Regions from separate parts of the Colwellia sp. RE-S-Sl-9 genome, predicted to be linked through region 2. Evidence: predicted binding sites of a transcription regulator. Region 2 holds the regulator's gene; each other region holds the start of a gene.

The links. The regulator FNR, encoded in region 2, switches genes on or off when oxygen is low (the NO sensors DNR and NnrR bind a similar motif). The targets are predictions, from matches to a motif close to TTGATCTAGATCAA.
Region 1: a site for FNR is predicted at 4,109-4,122, ahead of ACM9HF_RS11395 (DUF3149 domain-containing protein). Genes of this name have one in related genera too.
Region 3: a site for FNR is predicted at 3,651-3,664, ahead of ACM9HF_RS09930 (DUF4856 domain-containing protein). Genes of this name have one in related genera too.

What each region holds. Positions count from the first base shown of each region.
Region 1 is NZ_CP182631.1:2,658,343-2,666,233, forward strand. It holds gene ACM9HF_RS11370 (WD40 repeat domain-containing protein) at 1-690, shown strand, start outside; gene ACM9HF_RS11375 (SlyX family protein) at 675-914, shown strand; gene ACM9HF_RS11380 (YheV family putative zinc ribbon protein) at 921-1,115, opposite strand; gene ACM9HF_RS11385 (ATP-binding cassette domain-containing protein) at 1,228-3,147, shown strand; gene ACM9HF_RS11390 (tetratricopeptide repeat protein) at 3,300-4,040, shown strand; gene ACM9HF_RS11395 (DUF3149 domain-containing protein) at 4,183-4,311, shown strand; gene ACM9HF_RS11400 (hydrolase) at 4,705-5,685, shown strand; gene ACM9HF_RS11405 (YheU family protein) at 5,682-5,918, shown strand; gene cysQ (3'(2'),5'-bisphosphate nucleotidase CysQ) at 5,947-6,768, opposite strand; gene nudE (ADP compounds hydrolase NudE) at 6,761-7,315, opposite strand; gene yrfG (GMP/IMP nucleotidase) at 7,413-7,891, shown strand, end outside.
Region 2 is NZ_CP182631.1:375,076-382,966, reverse strand. It holds gene ACM9HF_RS01605 (heavy metal translocating P-type ATPase) at 1-1,609, shown strand, start outside; gene ccoS (cbb3-type cytochrome oxidase assembly protein CcoS) at 1,618-1,851, shown strand; gene ACM9HF_RS01595 (sulfite exporter TauE/SafE family protein) at 1,851-2,510, shown strand; gene fnr (fumarate/nitrate reduction transcriptional regulator Fnr) at 2,570-3,298, shown strand; gene uspE (universal stress protein UspE) at 3,865-4,794, shown strand; gene ACM9HF_RS01580 (hypothetical protein) at 5,059-5,649, shown strand; gene ttcA (tRNA 2-thiocytidine(32) synthetase TtcA) at 5,785-6,702, shown strand; gene ACM9HF_RS01570 (TonB-dependent receptor plug domain-containing protein) at 7,268-7,891, shown strand, end outside.
Region 3 is NZ_CP182631.1:2,320,985-2,328,875, reverse strand. It holds gene ACM9HF_RS09940 (TonB-dependent receptor family protein) at 1-398, opposite strand, end outside; gene ACM9HF_RS09935 (imelysin family protein) at 398-1,648, opposite strand; gene ACM9HF_RS09930 (DUF4856 domain-containing protein) at 1,772-3,487, opposite strand; gene ACM9HF_RS09925 (hypothetical protein) at 4,031-4,462, opposite strand; gene ACM9HF_RS09920 (hypothetical protein) at 4,462-5,667, opposite strand; gene ACM9HF_RS09915 (putative bifunctional diguanylate cyclase/phosphodiesterase) at 5,969-7,891, shown strand, end outside.

The DNA.
Region 1 (7,891 bases), 2.3 Mb from region 2:
GCAAGTAGCAAAAACTTTGCTTTATGGAATATAACTAATGGTCAGTCTGAAGGTTATTGGCAAGTACGAGACTCCACCATAAGAGATATCGCCCTATCAAATAACGGTGAACACGTACTTGTAGGAAAAACTAACGGTACAGTTTTACATGTAACGATTGATTCAGGTAGACGATTAGAATTTTTAGGCCATACAGAAAAAGTAAACTCTGTTGATATGCTACCCAATGGCAGAATAGCACTTTCGGGCGCGAACGATTTTGTTGCTTATGTATGGGACACTTTGTCAGGCCAAGTTATTTATCGTTTTAATCACCCAAGTAGAGTCACCAAAGTGGCTTTAGATCCTAAAGGTAGATATGCCTTTACTGCAGACAGTAAAAAAGACGCTAATATTTGGGATTTAAAAACAGGGAAGCTCATCAGTCAATTACAATATACCAATAGACAAGAAGTATTTAGCTCCATTCAGTTTTCTGACGATGGCACTCAATTACTCACCGGAGCACCTTCGCGTAAAGTCAGTTTATGGGATATAAAAACCGGTAAACGTAAAGAAAGTTGGCATGTAACACCAAGAGATGACATTAGACCTGCCGGCGCAGTTGTTTACAGCGTCGCTTTTCGGGATAATAGCCACATTATTACTGAAAGCTCTTCTGGATATGCCGAATTATGGCAAATAAAATAATTATGCCTGAAACAAATTTAGAACAACGTATTGAAGCATTAGAATCACGTAACGCTTTTCAAGACGACGTAATTGAACAACTCAATGACGAGATAACCGTTCATCAATCACAAATAGCTGAATTACAGCACCAATTAACCTTAATTGCTGCTCGTATTAAAGATTCTTCTGCTCCTCAACAATCTGGCGAACAAGACATTGAGCCACCGCCACCTCATTATTAGTAGAGCTTAATCTTGCTTGAACACACCTATAACCTGTTCATAAGGTCTAACTTCTTTGGCAACTTGCTCTTCTGGTTGTGTCATGGTTTCGCCACAAGTAACACACGTTACTTTTTCAACACCTTGTTCTTTCGTTAAAGACAAGGTGTCCATAGCTTTACACTTTGGACAAATTGCACCCGCAATAAAACGTTTTTTCAAAATAGAAACTCTTTTATTAAATTAAGTTTATTCAAGACACGTATTTTACCTTGAATAACACCTATAGGAAAAGCGACAATACCCATCTTAACTTTAAAGAAGGAATAATACATTGATTACTGCCAACGATTTGGGCTTAGACCGAGGTACAAAAAACCTCATTGCAGGGTCTAGCTTTACTATTCATCCTAATCATAAAGTAGGATTAGTTGGTGCGAATGGATGTGGTAAGTCTTCTTTATTTGCAGCATTGCTTGGCGATCTTCAACCGGATACTGGTGATTTGTCTATGCCAAGTAGTTGGAGCATAGCTACCGTAAAACAAGACACGCCTGCTTTAGAACAGTCTGCCCTTGATTACGTAATGGATGGCGATAAAGAATTTCGTCAGCTTGAAGCAAAATTAGAACAAGCACGAGCAGACGATAACGGTGCACTTGAAGCTACCATTATTAACCAAATAGATACCATTAACGGTTACAGCTTACCCGCAAGAGCTGGGGAGTTATTACACGGTTTAGGTTTTTTACAGCCACAACTGGCAAACCCAGTAAAAGCCTTTTCAGGTGGTTGGCGAATGCGTTTAAACTTAGCGCAAGCCTTGATCAGCCGAGCGGATCTGTTATTACTTGATGAACCCACTAACCATTTAGATTTAGACGCAGTCATTTGGTTACAGCGTTGGCTAAAACGTTTTACTGGCACCTTAGTACTTATTTCTCATGATCGTGATTTTCTTGATGATGTTATTGGCCAAATACTTCATATAGAACACAAACAAGCTAAACTATACGCTGGTAACTACACCGCTTTTGAAAGACAACGTGCCGAGCATTTAGCCCAGCAAGATGCTCAATACCAAAAGCAACAAAAAGAAGTGGCTCACCTTACCTCGTTTGTAGATCGCTTTAGAGCAAAAGCCAGTAAAGCCAAACAAGCACAAAGTCGCTTAAAACGATTACAAAAATTACCTGATTTAGCGCCAGCACATGTAGACAGCCAATTTACGTTTAGCTTCGAAAAGCCTGATAGCTTGCCTTACCCGTTACTTTCATTAACAGATAGTGACTGTGGTTATAATCAAGAAACCATTATTTTAAGCTCAGTAAATATGACCTTAGTACCAGGTAGCCGTATAGGATTATTAGGGCGAAACGGTGCAGGTAAGTCAACGTTAATCAAATCTTTAGCAGGCGAACTTGCGCTAATGCAAGGCGAACGTTACTGCGCACAAGAACTTAAAGTCGGTTATTTTTCGCAGCATCAGCTTGAACAATTACATATGGCTAGCTCGGCTATCGATCACATATTACGTGCTAAACCTGAAAAAACATTATTAGAAGCTCGCTCGTTTTTAGGACGTTTTGGTTTTAGTGGCGATCAAGCTTTGGATTCTGTTGGTACTATGTCAGGCGGTGAAAAAGCACGCTTAGTGTTAGCGCTTATCGTATTAGAAAAGCCACAATTACTATTACTTGATGAACCCACCAACCATTTAGATTTAGAAATGCGTCAAGCCTTAGTGCTTGCACTGCAAGACTTTGATGGCGCTATTATATTAATTGCCCATGACAGGTATTTGCTTGAGTCGTGTGTTGACGAATTTTATATCGTTGCCAATAATGCTGTGCAAGATTTTGACGGCGATATTGATGATTACCAACAATGGCTAAACGACGAAAAAAAGCTCACCCTTAAAAATGCTAAAACAAACACAAGTAACAGTGATAACGATTCAAGCGTTGATAAAAAACAACAGCGCAGAGAACAAGCTGAACTAAGAAAAAAAGCAGCACCACTAAAAAAACAAGCCGATAAATTTGAAAAAAAGGTTACACAGTTTCAAGCTGAATTAGACGAGGTTGAAGCCATATTAGCCGACCCTGATATTTACCAAGCTGAACATAAAGCACGTTTAAATGAACTCATTAAAAAACAAGCCCATTTAAAATCTGAAATTGAAGAAAACGAAATGCAATGGCTTGACTTAGAAGAACAAATTGAAGCAGTTATGTCAGATATACCGGAATAGATGACTTAAAAAATGTCACAAGATTAATGTCAATATTGTTGCTACACTGTAATTAATACGTAAAATCAATAATACATTAACCATAATGGTTCATTTAACTATTTATTGTATATAAACTTTATAAGTATATGCACATAAATAAGGAGTAAATAATGAAAACGCGCTCACTACTATGTATCTTTTTCAGTTTAGCCACCAGTTTTTCAGCTTTTAGTTATGATGGCGATTTAGAATTAGGTATTTTTCAATTAAACCGCGGAGAATTTAAAGCGGCAATAAAAGAATTTGAACCTCTTGTAAAAGAAGGTTACTCGCCTGCACAGTATCAAATGGCATTAATTTACCAAAACGGTTACGGCGTTCAAAAAAACGCAACCAAAGCATTTGAATTATTTTCGTTAGCGGCTTCACAAAACTACCCTGATGCGCTATTTAGCCTTGCTCTTATGTATTCAGCAGGTGAAGGTGTAACTAAAGATTTAAAAACCGCATTTACGTTAACTGAAAAAGCCGCGAATAAAGATCTAGCAAGAGCTCAGTTTAATTTAGGCGTTATGTATTACAACGGCGAAGGTGTAAGCCGCGATTACTTAAAAGCTTCTCGTTGGTATGAAAAAGCCGCAGACCAGAACTATGCTTTAGCACAATTTAACTTAGCATTAATGTACTTTGAAGGTAAAGGCGTACCTAAAAGTAACGAAAAATCATATCTTTGGAATATTATCGCTTATCGAAATGGTTATGCTTTAGCGAAAAAAAGCTTAGAAATGGATGAACGTAATTTAGGTTCAGACGCAATTAAAGAAATAAGAGAAGAAGCCGAAACTATACGTGCACAAATTGTGAGACGTGAAGAAATAAAAGCTAAAATAGCCAATCAAAAAGCTTATTAAAGATTCGTTTTATTACCCGTAACCATTCATACGCATATTGATTGGTTACGAGTATAATTAAAAGACTCTTGATCTACATCATCATATAAACCAGTTGCGTTAGTTAAAATGTGTTTAAGCTTTTAACTAACGAGAGGTTCTTATGAACGTTTTCAGCCTATTATTGAGTGACCCTGTTGCCGTATATTCACTTGTTGGCCTACTGATTTTATTCGGTATTTGTGGATTTTATGTTTTCTATTTCATGAAAAAAATTCATGATAATGGATGAATTTACACTAACTCTATTAATCAACAAGCAAACTACACGAATCAATTGAGGAGAGCTTAACTTCTCTCCTTAGTTTAAATGACCTCAAATCTATTGCGTAAATTCATTCCCTCTTACATATCATAAAAACTAAATAACCTAAACTCGGTTTAATAAATACTTCTCTAGCAGCTATTTTTCCTAACTTCTGCGTTAAATTTACTTGCAATAGACTACTATTGACGCGAAATTTGCCTTAAATTAAGAAAAACTAGCAAGCTAGAGGCTCAATAAAACTATTTTTTCTTGTATTTCAATACATTAAGAGTCTCTTAAACCAAGTTTAGGTTAAATACAGTTTTCGCTGCTGTTTTTCATTACAATAACGTAACTTTGTTCAACCCGTGCTATTTCATGTTTCAATCGAGTAACTTCAAACCTGCTAAATGGTTATCAAACCCTCATGTACAAACGATGCTGGCTAAATATCTTAATCGTAAAGAGATGACCTCAACGGTTAATGAAGTACTTGAGTTACCTGATGGCGACTTCGTTGATTTAGCATGGACAGAAATACCACAGGCCAATAACACTAAGCCTATTATTGTTTTATTACATGGCTTGCAGGGCTCGCAGCACAGTCATTATATAAAAAGTATGTTTAAGGCAATTAAACAACAAGGCTGGATTGCGGTGTTAATTCATTTTCGGGGTTGTGGTAGCAAACCTAACCGATTAGCACATTCGTATCACTCGGGTTATACCTGCGATATTCATTATTTTTCTGAACAACTAAGAACACGTTATCAACAATGTAAATTAGCTATTGTTGGTTATTCATTAGGAGGTAATGTATTAACTAAATATTTAGCTGAAGCTGAAAACTCTCCTTATGTTTGCGCTACCGTTATTTGTGCACCATTACATTTAGCGAGTTGCAGCGCAAAAATCAATAAAGGCTCTTCTAAAATATATCAAAAGTATTTGATTGATATGTTAAAACACAGCACCGAAGAAAAAATTAAACTAGGTCTCATTAAACATATTTCGTTAAACGCGCTAAAACAACTAAAAACAATGCGTGACTTTGATAATAGCGTAACAGCCCCATTAAATGGCTTTACCAGCGCAGAACATTACTACAATGAGTCGAGCGGCATTAACGTACTCAGTGCGATAACTCAACCTTGTTTAATTATTCACGCAGAAGACGATCCTTTTTTATCTCATGAACATATTACCCATATAGACTCTTTGCCAGAAAACATAACATTCGAAGTTTCAACTCATGGCGGACATGTTGGTTTTCTTTCAAGTAACACAGCTCACAAAGGCTTTAAACCTATATATTGGTTAGAGACTAGAGTTCCCAAATTTTTACAGGACTATTTATGATTATTCCCTTTAAAGACTTAAATTCAGAAACATTATTTAGCATTATTAAAGAATTTGTTTTACGAGAAGGTACAGAGTACGGCGCTGAAGATGTTTCTATTGAAGAAAAAGTAGAACAAGTACGTAAACAGTTAACATTAGGCACTGCAGTTTTGGTGTATTCAGAGCTTCATGAAACAGTGAATATAATACCTGCAGATCAATTTGAAGAAGAAAAAGAAGAGTTAGAGTAGCTCTTCTTCATTATTAGGGGGATAGTAATTAATCGCGACGAGCCGAATGAGGTTTTACTATTTTATCCCAAGGAATATCAGCAGAGCCTAATGACATAAAGTCAGGATTAAGTAGACTGTCTCTTTTGTTATAACTTAATGGAATAAATTCACTGTCGATAATTGAGCCACCCGCTTGCTCTAAAATGCAATGGCTTGCCCCCGTATCCCATTCACCAGTTGGTCCAATGCGTAAATAACAATCGGCTAAACCTTCTGCTATTAATGCATTTTTTAACGAACAACTTCCTAATGGCACATACTCATAGTCAAATTCATTATTAAGGTATTGCCCCATTAAATTTAACTTTTGTCTTCGGCTAACCGCAACCTTTATCGGACGGTTATCGTCGTATTCAGCCACCTGAATTTTAGTGGTACCTTCCGATGTTTCTTTAAACGCACCTACACCACTTTGTGCGTAGTAGGTCATATTATGATCGGGCGCATGTATAACACCAATACTTGGCCAACCATTTTCAACTAAAGCCACATTTACCGCAAAATCGCCACTGGCTAAAATAAATTCGCCAGTGCCATCAATAGGATCTAACAACCAATATTGTTTCCACTGACTACGCTGCTCAAGTGTTAACGCACCTATTTCTTCAGAAATAATAGGAATATTAGGGGTACGTTTTTGCAACTCAGCCATTAACACATCGTTAGCGGCTATATCAGCGCTAGTTACGGGGCTATTATCTTCCTTAATTTCAGAGGTGTAATCTCCGTTTTGGTAATGTTTAGTTACTTCTACACCTGCTTTTTTCGCGCTTTCTATTGCGATAGAAAGAAGTTCTTCGTTATTCATGGGATCCACTTAAATAATCTTTTACTAACATAAGTGCTGCGATGCTTCGTGCCTCGTTAAAATCGGGTTGAGCAAGTAACGACTTATATTCACTGAGTTTCCAAGGTACTACGTCTAGTTCTTCTGGTTCATCACCTTCTAAACGTTCTTCATAAAGGTGAGTTGCGATAAAAATGTTCATACTTGCTGCAAAAAAACCGGGTGCCATTGCAACTTTTTTAATTTCGGTAAGATCTTCACTGCCAAAACCTATTTCTTCTTTTAGCTCTCGGTTTGCAGCTACTTCAGGGCTTTCTCCTGGGTCAATCAACCCTTTAGGAAAACCAAGCTCATAAGTATGTGTACCTGCACAATACTCACGTACCAACAATACGGTATCTTCATCTTGCATAGCGACTATCATAACAGCCCCTCTGCCAGCACCTTGCATGCGCTCGTACTGTCTTTTGACACCATTACTAAAGGTAAGTTCTAGCTGTTCAATTGAGAATAATCGACTTTTTGCGACCAATTTTCGGTCATCAATAGTGGGGAGCTTTTTTCCCATTGTAATAAGTACCTTACTCGATAGCGCTAATTCATTTAGAATAGCATGATAACTTTATATATAATCCTATAATAAACGGGTTATTAGGAAAAAATCTATGCTTGATTGGTCAAATATTTCAACTGTTTTACTGGATATGGATGGCACCATACTCGATCTTCATTTTGACAATCATTTTTGGCTTCATCATTTACCGCTTCGATATAGCGAATCGGCTCAAATAAGTATAGACGAAGCTAAGCATAAATTAACCTGCCATTATAAAAAAGTTGAAGGAACAATAGATTGGTATTGTTTAGACTACTGGGCTGAACAAACACAATTATCTATTACTGACTTAAAAAAAGAGGTTCAACACCTTATAAAATTACGCGAGGATGCTCATCACTTTTTAGTTGCTTTAAAAGAAACCGGCAGAAACGTTGTACTTGTAACAAATGCTCATCCAGATAGCTTAGCGCTTAAAATAGAACGCACTCAATTAGATAAGTACTTTAATACCTTATATTCAACTCATGAGTTTGGTGTAACAAAAGAGTCGCAATTATTATGGCAAAGGTTACAAGCTAAAGAAGG
Region 2 (7,891 bases):
CGCCATGTTTACTTTCCTATTACTTATTGGCAAGTTTTTAGAGTTTAGAGCGCGAATGCGAGCCTCTCATGTTTCGGCTAATTTACTCAAGCTAATGCCGATGACCGCAACCAAGCTTGTTTCTATCACTGACGATAAAGGCACAACTCAACAAGAAAAATTAATAGCCGCGAAACATTTAAAGAAGTTTGATCTTGTATTGATCAAGCCTGGTGAAACTGTACCTGCCGATGGCATGGTTATTTCAGGTACTAGCCAAATTAATGAATCGATGTTATCTGGTGAACAAACACCTGTTAACAAAAATATTGGCGATAATGTTTTAGCGGGTACCATTAACGGCGATGGTAATATTACGGTTGAAGTAAAAAAAGAAAATCAATATTCATTCTTAAACCAGATGATACGTTTAAGTGAATCGTCTCAAGCCCATAAACCTAAATTAGCCAAGCTTTCAGACAAAATAGCACAATATTTTGTCGCAACAATTTTACTTACCTCAATAGCAACGGCTATTTATTGGCAAATACACTTACCTGAAGAAGCCTTTTGGATAACGCTTTCGGTATTAGTGGCAACCTGCCCTTGTGCTTTATCGTTAGCCACACCAACCGCATTAACTTGCGCAACAGTTACACTAAATAATAAAGGTATCTTGATAAAGTCAGCCCACGTAATGGAAACCTTACCTAACGTTAATTGTTTTGCTTTTGATAAAACAGGCACGTTAACCACGGGTGAGTTTACTATCAGTAAGGTGGAATTATTTGATCGTGCGTTTAGCGAAAAACAAGTATTAGCTATTGCTGCTGGATTAGAATCTCACTCAGAACACCCTATCGCAAAAGCATTTATTAAACATAGAGACTTTTCTCTTAATGTCACCCAAATAGAAGTAACACCCAGTTCAGGCGTTTCAGGTAATTATCAAAACGAAACCTACCAAATAGGTAAACCCAGTTGGTTATTACCCACCCTACGTTTAGCCGATTCAGAAGCTAATGTGAATAATGCTCAATGCGTATTGGTAACAGGCGAACAACTTATCGCTGCCTTTTACCTAGAAGACAGTGTAAGAGATAACGCCGCTAGCTTAATTAAAAACTTGCATGACCAATCAATATCAACCTTAATGCTTTCAGGCGACAATAAAGCCGGTTGCGATAAAACACAGTCTGTTTTGCATTTATCTCAAGCTCACAGTAATTTAAGTGCTAAAAATAAAGTTGAGCTATTAAAAGCCAAACAAGTTGACCATATTGTTGCCATGGTGGGTGATGGTGTCAACGACACGCCTGTATTTAGCGCGGCTCATATAGCCATAGCCATGGGAAGTGGTACAGATATTGCGAAAAACGGCGCAGATATTATATTATTAAACAGTGATTTAACTAATATTACTGCGTTAAAACTCATTGCTCAAAAAACTAAAAAAATTATTTGGCAAAACTACTTATGGGCATTTGGTTATAATGCCTTAGTGTTGCCGTTAGCAATGGCTGGCTATATTACGCCTTACCTCGCAGTTATTGGTATGTCAGCCAGTTCCATATTGGTTGTGACTAACTCACTGCGCTTACTTAATATCAAAAAAGATACAAAAGGCTAATATATTCAATGAGCATAATTTACGTATTAATTCCTATCGCGGTACTATTAACGGCTATTGGCCTTTATCTTTTTTTCTGGGCAGTTAAAACAGAACAATTTGATGATCTTGAAAAACAAGGTTTAAGTATTTTGTTTGACGAAAATGACGATCAAGCAGCTGATAAAAATAAATCAACATCAGAATTAATATCAGAAAAGAATAAAAACACCAACGCATCAAATCAACCAAAAGATAGTTAATGAACATTGATTATTTTTCAGCCTTTATTATAGGCATTTTGGGATCTGGCCATTGCTTAGGAATGTGTGGTGGCATAACCTCAATGCTAACCTCTGCTCTACCTAAACATTCGTCGTACTCAAAAACACTTTTAGTTTTCAGTTATAATTTTGGTCGCATATTATCTTATACCCTAATTGGCGCAATAGTTGGTTTTACAGGTTCTGTCGCGGCTAAAAATCTTGGCGTACCTTTAGCTGGTTTACGCGTAATATCCGCTCTATTTCTTATATTTTTAGGACTTTATATTGGCCAATGGCTTATGTGGTTAAATAGAGTTGAACGCTTAGGTAAATTTATTTGGCAATATTTATCACCTTACTCCAAACGTTTAATACCTGTAGACTCACCACAAAAAGCCATAGGTTTAGGTGCGCTATGGGGCTGGTTGCCCTGTGGTTTAATTTATTCAATGCTAACATGGTCATTAGCTAGTGGCAGCGTAACTACGGGCGCATTAATTATGACTAGCTTTGGCTTAGGAACCCTACCAGCATTGCTTATTATGTCGTATAGCTTAATCAAAGCAAAAACGCTACTTAACCACCCCTTATTTAGAAAAACAATGGCAATAAGCCTTATCGGTTACGGTATTTATACCTTGTACTTGCTCGTTTAATCGATTGCATATAGATGAAGGTTAGAATATGATCCAAATCAATTAACCTTTGATTAAGTATGGACATTATGGAAAACAACAATTGCTCAGGAAAACAACACATCCATTGTCAAAACTGTAGTATTAGTGAATTATGCCTTCCATTTTCGTTAAACGAGCAAGAACTTAATACGCTTGATAATATTATTGACCGTAAAAAGCCTATCCATAAAGGTGAGCAAATTTTTCAAGACGGCGACGAAATGAAATCTCTTTATGCCATTCGTTCTGGTACATTTAAAACCTTTACCGTTAATGAGCAAGGAGAAGAACAAATTACAGGGTTTCATCTAGCAGGTGATTTATTAGGTTTTGACGCCATTGCCAATTCAGAACATCCTAGTTTTGCTAAAGCACTGGAAACATCAATGGTATGTGAAATTCCATACGACACGTTAGACTCTATTTCTAACACTATGCCAAAGCTTAAAAAACAAATATTAAAAATGATGAGCTCTGAAATTCGTTCAGATCATGAAATGCTTATGTTACTTAATCATAAAAATGCAGAGCAACGATTAGCAACTTTTATTAGTACGTTAAGTAAAAGATATCATGAACGAGGATTTTCTGCGTCTGAGTTTAGATTAACCATGACACGTGGCGATATAGGTAACTTTATTGGTTTAACGGTTGAAACGATTAGCCGCTTACTGAATAGGTTTCATAAAAATGGTTTAATCGATGTGAGTGGCAAACTGATTACCATTAAAAATATTGAAAAGCTTAACGAAGTTGCTTCACTGTAATTCGATATATACCCGTTACCAATCAAGAGGCTATTTCAGAGTGCTTGAGCGATATCAATTCAAGGCAACGCTTTGTGATAATGGTTACTCCCTTATGAAAAGCGTTGTTGATGAAGTGATTTTGCTCAAGCGCTTCTTCGATGGGTCTAAAACAATTTATGCTTCGTTATTAACTTTAGTCAGGTTCCTACACGGATGTAGGACATTAGGGTAACGCAGGAGCAGTTACCGAGAATAGCCATGACGTAAACTTAATGCCTTGCATACATGGATGTAGACCTTAGATTTTGTTTGGAACGTAAAATCTGTGCTTAAATTGTTTTTAGTTCCCACTGAAACCTGCATCTTGAATGATAACGGGTATAAACAACAGTAGTAAAAGGTACGTTATTATTACTGTTGTTAATCTCCGTAAAAGATCTATTTTAAATTTCATATTCCCCTCTTCATCAAGATATTATTAATTAAGAATATCTTGATGTAAAACAATTAAAAAACACTCGTTCATACACTATACTGATACTCATGGTATTATAAATACGAGCTAAATAATTGGGGACGATATTATGAAAAAGTATCAAAATATACTAACGGTTATTGATCCTACGACAGACGACCAAAAAGCGTTAAAGCGTAGTATTGAACTAGCACAACATACTAAGGCTACTATCACAGCCTTCTTATCTATTTTTGATTTTTCTTACGAAATGACCACCATGTTATCAAGCGATGAACGTGAATCTATGCGACAAACCGTTATAGACGATAGACACCAATGGCTTAATAACATTATCGAACAACTCGATACAGAGTCACTTACTATCAACACCAAAGTTGTTTGGCACAACAGACCTTTTGAAGCAGTGATCAGCGAAGTGCTTGATCATAATCACGACATTGTTATTAAAGGTACTCACGAACACGACAAACTAAAATCCGTTATATTTACGCCTACCGACTGGCATATTTTACGTAAATGCCCTTGCCCTGTGTTATTAGTTAAAGATCATTTATGGCCTGAAAACGGCAATATACTTGCAGCAATAAATGTAGGAAGTGATGAAGAAGAACACCTTTCGCTTAACCATAAAATCACCTCACAAGCGAGCGACTTAGCAAAAACAATAAACGGTAACGTGCACATTGTTAATTCTTATCCCGGTACGCCTGTTAACATCACCATAGAAATACCTGAATTTAACGCGGTAGAATACAACGATACTATGTTAAAACATCACCAAGATGCGATGACAGAACATTGTGAAAAATACCAGATAGCGAAAGAGAACACCTACGTTCAAGAAGGTTTACCTGAAGATGTTATCGAAGAAATTGCCAACCAAATCGACGCAGAATTAGTGATTTTAGGCACGGTAGGTAGAACAGGATTATCAGCCACATTAATAGGCAATACCGCTGAACACGTAATAGATCGACTGAACTGTGATGTACTCGCGTTAAAACCTGATGGATATGAATCACCTTTTGTTAAGTAATAAAAACACTAATAAAGTAGCTAATTACTATTTTAGTTACTTTATTACCTATTACATCTAAATCAACTTAACTCTACTTTAACTAGCTTAGTAACCAAGTCCTCCTATTTGTAGTAATATTAAATTGATCCCTCGCCAATAACAAAACTCAATTAGCGATATATAACACTACAATTAACAAATCAATCTATTGATTTTATTATTAAAGTTGTGTAATGTTAGTTTCGTATTTAGGGAAAAAATATTATATAAAAGGAAATTATTATGAACAAACTCATCTCTATATTAGGTACCCTTACCTTTTTATCTTCAACATCTGCATTAGCTGATACTCTTACGTTTTCTGGTGCAACTCACTGTAATGAAGATGTAGTTAAACATGCAACTGCATTTAATAACTTAAAAACGGCTGAAGGCGCCTTAAATGCCCTATCAACTATTTCTTCTGAGTCTGTAGGTCCAACCGAACAAGGTTACTTTATCTTTGATCCTCAATTTGAAAGAACCACTAGATACTTCAATTGTAGTGTCCCTCTAACAGCCAATATGGGTAATATTTCACTTAACGTTTATGGCAAAGTCAATGGTATACAACAAGCACCAGGTGGGTGTCTAATTTCACGTATACGGAAAGTAAACGATGGAGGAATACCTAAATGGTTTAGATTTGGGACTGGTGAAGGTTTTGATTGGAGTACTATTACAAACTATAATATAACAGGTGAGCAGTTTGTAAATTATAGTACAAATAATATTAATAACAATTATGAAGCTGACAGTACTTTAGAATTAAAATGTCGTACAACATGGTCAGGCGGTAGCGTATCGATTGGTCAGATAGCAGTAACGTACTAACAATTAAATAAATTTTCTCCCTAAATACTCTAGAGTTATTAATATAACTCTAGACTCTTTTAATTCTCCTCTTACCTAGTTTATTAAGAACAAACCTTTAGGTATAATGCGCTCGCTATTAACGTGAGAACATATATGAACGCTTTACCTACAACACCTGAAGTATCACTAACATCCGAGCAAGCCATACAACTATCTAAGCTAGAAAAACGCTTACGACGCAATGTGGGTCAGGCGATCGCTGAATACAATATGATTGAAGACGGCGATAAAGTCATGGTGTGTTTATCGGGAGGTAAAGACTCTTTTTCAATGCTAGATATTCTGCTTAAATTACAAAAAGCTGCTCCTATTCATTTCGAAATCGTTGCAGTTAATTTAGATCAAAAGCAGCCGGGTTTCCCTGAACATATTCTTCCTGAATATCTTGAATCGTTAAATATTCCTTATTACATAGTTGATAAAGATACTTATTCTGTTGTTAAAGAAAAAATATCAGAAGGAAAAACCACTTGTGGTTTATGTTCGCGCTTACGCAGAGGAACCTTATATTCATTTGCTGAAAAAATAGGAGCCACTAAAATAGCACTTGGCCATCATATGGACGATATTGTTGAAACCATGTTTCTCAATATGTTTTATGGTGCAAAACTAAAGTCTATGCCTCCAAAACTTCGCTCTGACGATGGCAGAAATATTGTGATTAGGCCTTTAGCTCACTGCAGAGAGCAAGATATTTTAGATTATTCTAACTTTCAACACTACCCTATCATTCCTTGTAATTTATGTGGTTCACAAGAGAACCTTCAAAGACAAAACATTAAAGCCATGCTAAGCGAATGGGATAAGCAAACACCCGGACGTGTTCAAAATATATTCAAGTCACTCAAAAATGTAAGTTTAAGCCAATTAGCAGATACTGACCTATTCGACTTTTCAAACCTTGCCATAGATAGAACTGAAAAACGGAAAGCATATGAGTTTTCTGATGAAGTAGTATCATCTACAAACATAGATGAAAACCAGTTTATTAACATTACCAATATCTCATAAAATATTAATAACAAAATAATTTATCTTAAAGGTGTCTCTCAAAATAGTTTCACTATAGTAGCGCACCTCATCAACTTATATGATAAGTCATCTGAACTCGGCTTGATAAATGCTTCTCTAACAGCTATTTTTCCTAACTTCTACGTTAAATTTACTTGCAATAAAAGATAATGCTTTTTATAAGGGAACGACCATTATTACAAAGCACTGCCTTGAATTGATATAGCTCAAGCACTTTGAAATAAACTCTTGAGTAGTAACGGGTATACTTCAATTCATTAATAACAGATTAAACCGAGTTCAGATTAAGTATTATATTACGTTAGGTAAGTTTTCACCTCGTAACTTACCTTAGCCCATTCTATAAACGCCTTATAAAAAACATCCCCTCTCAAACACATCAAAATATCAAACCAAAATTCAGGTTAGGTAGTTTTTAAGTAAGTTATTTTCTGAAAATGGGTTGCAATAACCTAACTTTAGAATGATAATGCGAATCGATCTCATTCGCACTACGTAAAAATGTAAAATGTATATAAAAAATAGCATATCAACTCTGGTATTTATGTTAGCCATAAGTCCCCCTATTCAAGCATCATCAAAGCCCGAAGGTGCAGAACACATTGTTATAACAGGAACACGAACAGCCAAACTATTAAGTAACTCACCTGTTTTAGTAGATGTTATTGATGGTGAAACTCTTGCAAAGGTTAGTAACGGCACCTTAGCACAAGCACTAAATTATATTCCGGGTGTTGTGGTAAAGCGCAGCGCTAAAGACGGCTATAACATTCAAATGCAAGGATTCGATGGTGACCATGTTTTAGTCTTAATTGATGGTCAACCTATTGTTAGCCCAACCGGTTCATCAGCCGATTTAGACCAAGTACCCGCTAATAACATAGCTCAAATAGAAGTTATTCGCGGTGCAGCGTCGGTGATGTACGGTAGTTCGGCCATGGGAGGTGTGATAAACATTATTACCCAGAAAACAAACCAACCTACACTTGCACTTGATTACGACGTTAGCCAGTATCAGGGGAATGCCATCAAAAATGGTGATCTTAACCACACCATTAAAATGAATGCGGTTGATAACTTCTCTGGTTGGCGTACACAACTTAATGCGCTACTTATCGACGATCAGGGTTTTGACTATGACAATACAACTGTGAGTCAAGACGCCGCT
Region 3 (7,891 bases), 1.9 Mb from region 2:
TTTTTACTACGTTCAGGTGTTACGCCTCTAAAACCAATGTTAGGGCGTAAGCCATAACCATCTTCTTCTCTAATATTTACGCCTGGTACGCTATACAAAATTCGGTTGATATCGGTAAATTTGAACTTTTCTAATTCTACTTCGCCAATTAAAGTTGCTGAACCCGCTTCTTTACGTAATTTATCGCTGTGGCCGATAATTTGTAACTTCTCGATTAATTCGGTAGCGGCACTTTTTGCTGCTATTTGCGTATTAGTTTCTTCTGCAAATGCTGTTGAGGCAACTGCAAGTGATAGTGCAATTGATAAGGCTACTTTAGTAAATGAGTTCGTATTTGACGTTTTATTTGAAATCATGTTTATAGATTTATCTTGATATTTATTAAGAGAAAATGTCATTAGTCGTTATCTCCCGCTGAGGTTGCAGGGAGTTCTAAGGCTAAACTGGTAATGAAGTCTGCTTTTAACTGATCCGTTATACCTTTTACGTCGGTATGTATTTGTTCAACTTGATCTGGTTCGTTTTCTAATGTGTCAGCTAAGCTTGAGTTAATTTTCTCAATTGAGGCTAATGCTTTGGTGATATTTTTTTGTATTTCTGTTGCGGTGATTGTGCTACCTACATCAACTAAATAATCGTTAAATCCAATGCTTGTTTCGCTACCCGTAAAAAATTTCTGAAAGGCTAATAAGTTATTTTTAATGTTGGTAAGTGAGTGGTTACTGTACGGTGATTCCACATCTTCAGGGCAAGCGCTTGAACCACATTTGTTTGCAAGTAAGCCAAGAGGAATCGCTAATTTTTCATCTTTAGTAAATGAATCAATATAAAAAAGTGCGTCGCTAATAGCATTTACTGCATCGTGTTCGGTAGTAAATAGGCTATTTGAGGTTCCTGCTTGTTTTAACTGAGTTGCATAACCTTGTGCAGTATTCCATTGTGTTAATAAAATATCAGCGTTGTTTACTATGTCTTTAGCTACTTCTACTGCAAAGTCGCAACGGGTAGTTTTACGTTCGGTATTGGTAAGGTTATTCCAGCCTGTAGGCGCAGCACTGGTTTCACAGCTATGTTCTAGGTTTTCATTAAAAAGTAAGTATTCTAAGGCGTCTAGCCCTTTTCTTGAAACTGTTCGAAATCTGATGTCGTAAGGTTGCCCATTTACGGTACCATCTTTAAAAAACATGACATCAAAATCAACGCCGCAGGTACTTACTGTTGGCCAAGAATAAATATTGTTTCGTAATAAGTTATCATCTTCTAATAGCGGGCCTAATTGCATTAATTCAGCTTGTTGCCAAATATTCATAGTGGCACGCCATTGTTCTTTAGCGTTATTTTTTGTTTGCTCTAAAGCTGATTGTTCTATGGTGCTCTCAGCAAAGCTATATTCGCTACTACAATAACTAGCGACCAGCTCTTGCTGTTTTTTTGCTTCAACTTTAAATGCTTCAAACGTTGGAGAAATAACATTATCTGTAAGGCTAGTAATTAGGGTTAATTGATTAAAATCAGTATTGGTGTTTTCTCCGCCACTTCCTCTGTTAAAGTCTTCACCTTGTGAACTGCTAACATCTTGATTACACGCCGTTAAAAGTAATGCTGTACTAACGACAACAGAGAGTAATTTTGCTTTTGTATGTAACACTTATTTGGACCCTTAAATACGAACAAAGCTCAAGCTATTTCTAGCTTAAGCTCCATGCTTAATAATATTATTAACCCTGTAAATTATACCCATTATTTGGGCATAAATAATTGCAGCATTAGACTACCAGTTTTCCACATTCTCAGCATCAAATGATAATGCGCTAGCAATAATACCACGAGCCATTATTAGTTTTTCTTGGTATGCCGCAATATCAGTACTTTCTAATACCGGCTTGTCACCAATTAATGTGTGAAGTTCAGCAAACTGCTCGTCTGTTATTTTTGAATAGGGGTTAAACTGTAAACCCAATGCAAAACCTTTTAATTCAGAAAAGTGTTTAGCCGTATCAGTAAAGTTAAACTCTGAAGTACCTACATTAGCTAAATCTGCATGAGTGTCATTAATATAATGAACAACTGTTGATGCAATAGCTCGTTCCCAACCGTCTACAATAATGTCGCGTTGTGCTAATAAAGCAGTAAATTGCTCTGTAGTTAATGCAACGCCAGCATTATCGTTAATTATTTTACGACCTTCAATAAAGGCTTCCATCACTTGTTTAGTGTAATCAGTTGGCATTGTATTACCGACTGTACCGCGGTCACGTTTTGCTGCGTTTACAGAATTACCAAAGTTAACTTCAGAGGTCAGATCAAATTCACCATCAGCATTCGTATCATGGTTATTGTTCCAATCAGCTCTATCACCTTCGCCTGCTTTACCCGATAATTCATTATCGTTATAGGCTAAGTATTCACGTGAAGCACCAAAGTATCCGTAGCCTTCATCAAACTGATGTTCTAAAACTGAATATGCTTTAGAGCCGTCTTGCATAAAGTCAGAATTTAAGCCTTTACCGGCATCAGCGTTATCTAAATAATCGTCAGTACCTTGAGAGTAAGTTACTGCCATTAATAAGAATTTTTGAATTAATTGCTTAAGATCTGTTCCGTTAGTATTTAAATAAATATCTGTTATGGCTTCATTAGTAACAGATTGACGAACAATACCGTTAATATGTTGTTCAGCATTATCTGCAAGTTGATCAAAGAAAATACCAATTAATCCTTCTGGTGTGGTTGACCCTGTAGCGCCCCAACCAGAAAAATTTGTATTCCAATCTTTATGCTGACCAGAGTCATTACCTGCAATTTTACCACTTAAATTTTTAAGGCTTCCTGAAATATCAGCAAGAAATTTTTGTTTTGTATCGGCCATAAAAGTAATAGGGAAGTTGTCGTATTGTTCCGCGGATGTTTGGTAAAAACTGTTTAGTTTAGTTTTAACTGCTTCTCTAGTAAGTAATGTACCGTCGTCTAAGTCTGCTTTTAATTGATTACCAATGTAGTGGTTTAATTCGGCAATTAAGGTATGACGAGCTATTTGACCGCTATATGAAACACTTGATTCGCCAGTTATAAACTTGCTATCAAATGTATAAGTGTCTAATACGTCTGTTACTGCAATGGTTAATGATTTCGTGAATGTTTTTGAACCTGAATCAGTTACGGTTACTTCTATTTCAATTGTTGGTTCTACTTCAAAATCGAGAACTACGCCTTCAGCAAGCGCTAATTCATTACCTGAAACAGTAAATCTTTCATCTGAAACTGAAAAGGTGAAAGTGTCACCAGTGTTAGCATCTACTGCTGATAAGTTACCTAATACCGCAGCCATGCTATTTTCAGTAACAGCCATATTGCTTAATGTGATGTTTGTAGGAGCTGTATTCTCTTCTACTTTAGGCGTTGATGTATCACTACCTGAACCGCCACATGCGGTTAATAATAACGAAGAGATAATTGCTAAGCTAAGTGCACTTTTTTTAATATTCATAATTCACCAAAATAAATTTTAATAACTACATCAACTGAAGAAGTAACCTCAAATTTTATGAGGTTCATGATTTCAATTAGTTTTGTATTGCTTAATTGCAGGTATTCTATACAACAAACAAATGTAATACAAATAAGAACCAATATCATTACGATTGTTTTTTTTGATGAAGAACAAAATTCGGTTAAGTTTTTTTAAAGGATATATACCCGTACCATTCAATATGCAGGTTTCAGTGGGAATTAAAAACAATTTAGGCACAGGTTTCACGTTCCAAACGAAATCTAAGGTCTACATCCATGTAAGAACCTTACTAAAGTTAATAACGAAGCATAAATTGTTTTTAGACCTATCGAAGAAGCGCTTGAGCAAAATCACTTTTTCGTTAGCGTTTTTATAAGGGAACGACCATTATTACAAAGCACTGCCTTGAATTGATATCGCTCAAGCACTCTGAAATACACATCTTGATTGGTAACGGGTATAAATTATGTGGGTAAAATAGTGAATGAGACAAATAAAACAGTGTGATTATTTTATTACTTAAATAACAATAGTGTAAATAATTTCAACGTTTTCAGGTAGTTTTGTTCCTTGAGGAACGTAAGTAATAGCAGTTGGGGTTGTTGATATATAATGTAGTAAGGCCTCCGTTGTTGGAAGCTCTTTTGGTGGCCTAGCTCTACCTGAAAAACGCATTTGAGCGTAAAACGACTGTATTCTAGATTCATTTAAGCCAATTATTTTTGTATTAAAAATAATACGAGTAATAGTTTCCACAGGAGGAATAACAGGTTCAAACATAATCGTATTTCTCCCTAAAAATACATTACGTAGCTGGCTTTTTGTAATGGATTTTATTGGGTTTTCAATATTTTTAACAATAATAACCTCTGTGCTATTTTTATTTGCGAAAGCAAATTGAGAAAATAGCAATAGGCTAAAAATTATCGAAAATACGAGCCATTTACTCATTAAAATAACCAATCGATACTAAATAAATATAAGGTAGAATAATTATTAAAGTTAGACTTATCTATTCTACTAAAAGTAGAACGTTGACCATCTTTCCCTTTAATCAAATCTATTTCTGCTTTAAATGCTAAATTAGATTTTATGTCCCATCTAACACCAATGCTTGTAATGTCTACATCTTCATTGAGCCTACCGTTAAGTAATTTTTCTATTAGATTATTTAATACTGTTAATTCAGGAGATACGCCCAGAGGAACTTGATTCTCGACGTTACTATTTGTTGTTCTTAATTTTGAGGCTGATCCATAATAGGTAAAGTTATTGTGAAATAAACCTAAAGTTAAGTTATAACTTTCTATGTTAGCGATCAATTTTGAATCACCTGCAATTAAGGTCGCTTCAGTTAGTGCAAAATAATTTAAGGTTTCATAAGCAGCGCTAAATTGATAAATATCTATATCGCCTTTTATTTCTAATTCATTTGCAGTTTTATCGAAATGATATGATTTGAGTATATTTTGAAGTCTTGGCAAGTCATTGATTTCTAAATTGAAATTTCCAGTCACGTAACTTATTCTAGTTTTAAAGTTTTCTGTATTCATTCGCAGGTTAATACCGGTCAGTAAATCACTATCAACAGTTGTACTGTTTTCTACATTAAATACATTACTGTCAAACTGACCACCAAAAGCGCTCAGTGAAAAATTAAACTTATCTATATTGAATAAATAGGTGGCTCTAGCACCATCAATAGAGGCAAATAAAGCATTTACATAGGTGGTTTGTGGAGGAATAACCCAAGGATAAGCAAAGCCTACATTAATTACTTCACTGTATTCAAAAAAAGGTGTGCGATAACGACCAAAGTCAAATTGCCAATCTGTTGAGGGTTTATAAGATACATAGAGCCAATCAAAACCTGATTTACGTAAACTACTTTCAGTAAATATACCTTGAGCAACAAAAGATAGTTTGTCGTTGTATCTGTATTCACCTTTAATACCGAGTAAACTATCAGGAGAAAAAGTTAGACTATTGTCATAACCTTGATATTCAGCAGAACTCTCATCGAGGTACCCACCAACTAATCGGGCAAAGCCAGATATGTTAACTTTATCAGTGGTTGCATATGTTTTATAAGGTGTTATTAGAATAATAATTAACCAAATATATTTGAACTGAGATGAAGGACTAAATACAGACACTTGGGGGTACTTTTAACTTTGTATAATGTGGTAACAGTCTAACAAAAAAATCTGTGTTTTTGTGAGTATTAATTCAACTTTAATTGATGATTTTTGTTAGTATATGGATGATTTTACGGCATATTTAAAATTAAGCTTGGTTTTTCTTCAGGGAAGTGAGTTTAGTCATATTTTTGCTGTGTATAATATGTACAATTTTAACAAAAAACATTTCGAAGGAACGAAAGGTTCTAGAAAATTAGCTTTATTTTTAGTAACTAGAGAAGAGGGCAATACAATTCTCTCTGATAAGTAGGAAAAAATGATTTTTCAAAGTGTAAAATCAACATTAGCAACATTAACTATTTTTACCATTATTACTGTTAGTTTTAGTGTGCTTGTTGTATCGATATTTGAGCATGAAAATCTTTATCAAAAATTCGTAAAAAGTGATCTTGATGGTTTATCTGAAAATATAACCAATGACCTAGTTCCTTTGATAGGAGATACACGAGATGTATTTTATATTACAACGGTTTTATTGCGTTTAGACCATTATGAAAACGTTAAATTTGCAGCAGTACTAACCCCTGAATTCACGCCTGTTGAAACTTATATAGGTAAAGCTAATATACCTTCAGAAGATATAAAATATTATTTTAATAAATATAATTTAAATACTATCCCATTTGGTATATCTACCAATAAAGAAGAACTTATTTCATTTAAATATATTGGCGATAAACATTTGCCTCTAGGTTATTTATTAATTATTAATGACTATCAAGGCCCCTTAGATAGAAGTAAACTTAGTCTATTAAAACAAGCGCTTCCTATTATATTAGCTGTTTTGGCTATTGTTATTCTATTTTCCTTGTGGCTTCACAACAAACTACTTTCTCCCCTTACTCGCCTTTCTTTACTCGCAAAAAAAATAGAAAATACAAAAGATTATTCTTTAAGAGTTGATGTGGAAGGAAAAACGGAGGTCGCTAGCTTAAGCCATAATGTTAACTCAATGATGCAGGCTATAAATAAAGAAACACAAATTAATGCCGAATATACGATGCAGTTGAAGCAACAACAGTATGCAATGGAAAAGTTAGCTAATTTCGACAGTTTAACTGGTTTGTCTAATCGTCAGCATTTTATGCAAAAAGTAAAAAAAGAATTAGCAGATGCGCAGCGAGAAGATAATAATCTTTTTTTAATTTATATCGATTTAGATGGTTTTAAAGCGGTTAATGATACTTATGGGCATGATGCGGGAGATAAGTTATTAATAGAAGTTAAAAATAGATTACAAAAATCAACAGCAAAAAAAAGTTTTATCTCTAGGCTTTCAGGTGACGAGTTTTTAGTATTAATGGACAAAAAAACCAGTTACTTAAAGGTTAAAAATATTGCTAGAGATATTGTGGAAGAACTCAATAATGCTTTTTTAATTGATGGCTGGAAAATTCATGTGGGAGCAAGCTGCGGTATAGCAAGCGCTATAGATGCTGATTTTGATGTAGGTGATTTTGTTCATCATGCCGATATAGCTATGTATTGTTCTAAAGATCGAGGAAGAGGTCGTTATACCTTTTTTACTCAAGAAATGAAGGATAATAATAAACGTGAGCTATTTATTGCAAACTCTATAATTTCAGCCATTAACAACAATGAATTTGAATTGTATTATCAATGTAAGTTATCACCACAAGAAAAAGTTGTTGGCTTTGAAGCTCTTATTCGTTGGCATAAAGGTCCTTTAGGTACGGTTCCACCGGATGAATTTATTTCTATAGCTGAGCAGACTGGTAAAATAATACCGATAACTCATTGGGTGTTAGAACAACTTTGTAAAGACTTACCCAAAATATATGCATTGTTTAATATAGATACTGTAGTGTCTGTTAATTTATCGGCTCATGATATTAGAGGTGAAGGCTTACTTGAGTTTATTCAGCAGCTCTTTATTAAATATGATGTTTTACCTGAATGTATTGAGTTTGAGGTGACGGAATCTGCTTATTTAGAAAACTTTGAACAAGCTAATGCTTTTTTTACACAAATAACCAATATGGGGTCAACCGTTGCGTTAGATGATTTTGGTACGGGATATTCATCATTAAGCTACTTAACTAAGATACCTATTAATACACTAAAAATTGATAAGCAGTTTATAGATGATGTGGGCATTTCTGATGATGCTACTACAATCACTAAAACTATTATTGAAATGGCTAAACAGCTAAATTTA